2 regions of the Pseudalkalibacillus sp. R45 genome follow, and region 2 is predicted to be linked to the other one. Evidence: riboswitches for the same ligand, from Rfam matches in the RefSeq annotation. Region 2 holds a riboswitch; the other holds the start of a gene.
What was found. Region 2 has a riboswitch for S-adenosylmethionine ahead of ACTWQL_RS01920 (methionine ABC transporter ATP-binding protein). Riboswitches for the same ligand answer to the same signal wherever they lie in the genome.

Region 1: linked by a shared signal. The riboswitch ahead of ACTWQL_RS02665 (bifunctional homocysteine S-methyltransferase/methylenetetrahydrofolate reductase) and the one ahead of ACTWQL_RS01920 (methionine ABC transporter ATP-binding protein) in region 2 are both predicted to bind S-adenosylmethionine.

The regions. Positions count from the first base shown of each region.
Region 1 covers NZ_JBQQCL010000001.1:534,443-536,847, reverse strand. Annotated here, with positions in the region: gene ACTWQL_RS02665 (bifunctional homocysteine S-methyltransferase/methylenetetrahydrofolate reductase) at 1-1,347, opposite strand, end outside; SAM riboswitch class I at 1,511-1,624, opposite strand.
Region 2 covers NZ_JBQQCL010000001.1:364,871-367,275, forward strand. Annotated here, with positions in the region: gene ACTWQL_RS01915 (methionine ABC transporter permease) at 1-499, opposite strand, end outside; gene ACTWQL_RS01920 (methionine ABC transporter ATP-binding protein) at 477-1,517, opposite strand; SAM riboswitch class I at 1,627-1,740, opposite strand; gene ACTWQL_RS01925 (TlpA disulfide reductase family protein) at 1,955-2,377, shown strand; gene ACTWQL_RS01930 (hypothetical protein) at 2,348-2,405, opposite strand, start outside.

The DNA of each region.
Region 1 (2,405 bases), 170 kb from region 2:
AATCCCCTGGTTGAACTGTTTAATGATTTTGATCAGCTCGAACGAGGTTACATCATACACAGAAGAAGCACCGGGAAAATCGCCTACCTTCGTTGGATCCCCGGTAACCGCAAGTACGTCTCGGATTCCGAGCGTGTGAAGTCCCATGATGTGAGATTGCAGGCCGATCAAGTTCCGATCCCGACAAGTGATGTGGATGAGGGGACGGAGACCGATCTGTTCCTTGACGATGGAACCGACGGCAGTGTTGCAGATCCTCGGGGATGCCAGCGAGTTATCAGCAAGAGTTATCGCGTCGATACCTGCATCTTTAAGCGCTTTGGCACCTTCCATATAGCGGGTGGTATCGAGTTTTCTGGGTGGATCCAATTCAACAATGATCGATTGTTCTTTTTTTATTTTTTCATGAAGGGGAGGAGGTCCTGGGTCTACAGATTGAACAGCAGCCTGGGGTGTCTGCCGTTTTTTGACCTCTTTTTCTTTTATAGGCGGTACAGATTCAAGTTCATTCGAGAACGCCTCTATATGGGCAGGCGTCGTACCGCAGCATCCGCCCAACAATCGAATCCCTTGTTCTCTGAAAGAACGGGCACACTCTTTAAAATAGTCAGCATCACTCTCATAGTGCAGCTTTCCATCCACATACGACGGAAGACTTGCGTTCGGATAGGCGGACAAATATGCCTGCTTTGGGAGCGGTACTTCTTCCAATGTTGAAAGCATGTGATAAGGACCGAGCCGGCAATTGATGCCGATGATATCTGCACCTTGTGATTCAAGCCTGGTAAACGCTTCTGTAATGTTTGTACGATTTTGCATATAACCGGTCTCTTCCAATGACACTTGTGCAATGATCGGAAGTGCCGTCTCTTTTCGGGCGATTGACAGGACTGTTTCCAATTCTTCTAAATCATAGAACGTTTCTAGTAAAATACCATCAAGGTCCTCTGAAAGGAGACAGTACAATTGCTCACGGAACGTTCGCTTGATTTCATCCATGGTGATCGTGTGGGGCTTGATACCACGGATTCCCCCGATTGTACCGACCACATATGCGTGATCTCCGGCAGCTTTTTTGGCCAACCGGACAGCGGCTGTATTGATTTCCTTTACTTGATCCTGTAGACCATAGCGTTCGAGTTTAATATAATTGGCCGCGTATGTATTCGTTTGGATGATATTTGCTCCTGCTTCGATATATGCCCGGTGGATATTAAAGATTTGATCTGAATGTGATAAGTTCAATTCTTCAAAACACCAGTCAGAGCCGTACGAATGGAGGAGCGTCCCCATCGCGCCATCACCAATCAAGATTTTATCTTGCTTCAAGTCATCTAAAATTCCCATTTGAATCCCTCGCTGACATTGTTGTTTTTTTCGAGTCCTGCTGATCCAGATAAAGAAAACTAGGCGAGGCCAAGCCTTAGGCGTAGGCTGAAGCCAATAGTTGCACTTATAAAAAGAAAAAAGCCTTCTTATAAGAAGAAGACTTTAAAATGCACGGTCGTTCTTCTTATCTTTACAAGTGAATCCACTTGTATGGAATTAGCACCTTTTCAATGTTTGCACATTGAAGGTTGCTGAGGTGTCATCGGGCCATTCCCTCTACCTCTCTGGATAAGAAACAGAATTTTTAAATTTTATTAACTGTACAACAAATCGTTGTAGAGTTCAACCCTTTTTAAAGAAAGTATGTTAGTTTTGTTGATTTCTACAAAATTCAGTCCCTTTCGGCTGGCGATCCGTAAGCTTCCTATTCATTACTGATGAGGTTTACTTGGATTCGCTGTTGAGGGGAAGGTGTGATTTTTATTTCGATCATGCTGAAATGGGACAGGAGAGCATGAAAAATCCCTTTGCCTGTCCCAAAAAGTGCTGAAATGGGACAGGAGAGAGGTGTAAAAGTTCTTTGGCTGCCCCAATAAAGGCTGTATTCAGACAAGAACTCTCGATATCCTCCATGTGCTTTCCGAATAAGGTCCGACTTTCATTCAACCCTTAGTTTTTCATTTCTTTAAAAACTGTAAAAGCCCTATATTGTCTATAAAAGACAGGACATTACAAAAATTGTCGAATTAATAATTTAGAAAATTTTCAAAAAACTCTTGAACTGAAAAGGCTTTCATGGTAATTTTTTATATAAGATTATCGAAACGTTTCGACGACGAGGCGAAATAGTGATGTAGAAAATTGGCGATTTTTGGATTGGGACATCAGAAGCAACAATCCAAAACTAAGTCGTTTCGTTTGATAGAATACTAACATTTTCACCTTGTCGTTTGTTCTGGAGAAAGTATGCCGATATCTCAATCGGACAAGGCATTTACATACTGCGATGAACCTACATATAAGCCTGGTTTTTCTCTGGAATGAAACGAATAATATGCATTGTTATTTTTCCCTTT
Region 2 (2,405 bases):
CGATGTATGAAATCAAGGCGATTGCTGTCACTGTGATACCCGAGATCAGTGCCGGCAATGATTCAGGTAAAAGTACCTTGTATATGATCTGCCCGTCTGTAGCTCCCATCGATTTTGCAGCTTCTATGACGCCTTTATCGATCTCCCGCAATGCGATTTCAACCATCCTTGCATAGAATGGGGCAGCCCCGATTATCAGAGCTGGCAATGCGGCATTCGCGCCAAGCATTGTACCGATCAACCATGTTGTAAAAGGTACTAAAAGGATGATCAAAATAATGAATGGGATGGATCTGAATATGTTTACGAATCCAGCGATTACTGAATGAATCGCTTTGTTCTGCCAAAGGTTCCTCTTTCCTGTAAGGAACAATAATAAGCCTAATATGATTCCAAGGATGAATGTAGCACCTACTGAAATTACTGTCATATAAAGGGTCTCAACAGTAGCTTCCCACATATCCTCCCAATCAACGTTAGGAAACATTGTTGTCAACATCTGTGATCACCTCGACTTCCACTTCTTGTTGTTGAATAAAATAGATGGCTTCCTTCACTGTGTCAGGCTTTCCATCAATTTTGATGAATAATGTTCCATATGCCCCATCTCTTGTTTGTGAAATCTTGCCTTGAAGGATGTTAACATCAACTTCAAACTTTCTGATGAGATCACTTATGAGCGGTCGTCCAGCTGTCCCCCCTACGAAAGTAAGTTTAACGACCTTAGAATGGTCTCCTTTTTGAATCAGATGCTGGATTGTTTCATCCGTTTCTTCCGGTTCTGTCACCTGTTTAACGAAGTCCTGTGTTATTGTCCTCTTCGGCGTCTTGAACACATCCAGGACATGGCCTTCTTCGACAACTCGACCGTCCTCCATTACTGATACACGGTTACAGATCTTTCGGATGACATGCATCTCATGCGTAATCAGCACGATCGTCAAACCAAGTTTTTGGTTGATATCGACAAGAAGGTTCAAGATCGAGTCGGTCGTTTTCGGATCCAATGCGGATGTCGCTTCGTCACAAAGCAAAACATCTGGATTGTTCGCTAATGCTCTTGCAATCCCTACACGCTGTTTTTGTCCACCACTTAGCTGTGAAGGGTAGGAATCTCCTCTCCCGGACAACCCAACAAGATCGATCAATTCATCGACTCGCTTCACACGTTCCACCTTACTTACCCCAGCAATCTCTAAGGGAAAGGCTATATTTTCACGGACAGTGCGTGACCAGAGCAGATTGAAATGCTGAAAAATCATTCCAATATTTTGTCTAGCAATCCTCAGCTGCTTGTTATTGAAATTAGTCAATGACTTGCCGTTTATATCGACTGAACCCTCAGTCGGTTTCTCCAGCATATTGAGCATACGAATCAGCGTGCTCTTCCCTGCACCGCTGTATCCAATAACGCCGAATATTTCACCTTTTTCAACATTCAGATTGACGCCGTCCACAGCATTGACGACTCCATCTTTTGTATAAAAAACTTTCTTTATGTCTTTCAAAGTAATCATGATGATTCAGCCCTTTCTTTCTCTTATCCACTGCAAAAGTGCTGTCTGTAAATGCAAAAAACCTTTCCGCTCTGAAAATGAGCAGAAAGGCTGAATGTTCAGTCTCTCCATCTCATCTTCCAAAGCATTACACTTTGCAGGATTTGGCACCTTCTTAAACCATGTCCGGTTTACTGGTTGCCGGGCTTCACAGGGCCAGTCCCTCCGCCGCTCTCGATAAGATTAGATATATATCCGATATGTTTTATCGCTTTACTTTATTCAAGCATGAATGCATTGTAGCACGGGATATTTTTAAGTGTCAACAAAATAATATTCTCTTCAACATTCTCACTGAATTTTTGTGACGAAAACGTGTCAGTTCGCACTCGATATCGACATGTGTTAATTTCAATATAGTGGTATGGAATTTGACCGATAAAGGAGTTTAGGAACAAATGAACACTATCACTTCATTCACTCTTGAGGAATACAAAACAAATCAGAACGTCAACCTATCAGACTTTGCGGGCAAACCTGTCATCATTCAATTTTGGGTAGCATGGTGTCCTGATTGTATGAGGGAATTACCTCTTCTTGAACAATTCTATAAATCGATGAACAACGATGAAATTACCGTATTGACGGTCAACGTCATCGGCAGAGAAGGTTCTTTAGAAAAGAGGGATCAATTTATCCAAAAGAATAATCTTACCGTCCCCATCCTTCTTGATGAAGGGACTAAAGTTTATGATCAATTCGAATGCAGGTCCGTTCCCACTACGATTCTTCTAGATCAAAATCATGAAGAGCTAGCACGGTATACAGATCAAGATTCTTTTCAGGACATCTTATACGGCATCTCTCGTTTGCTTTCCTAGTAAGTAGAAGATGGATTCAAGCTTCAGG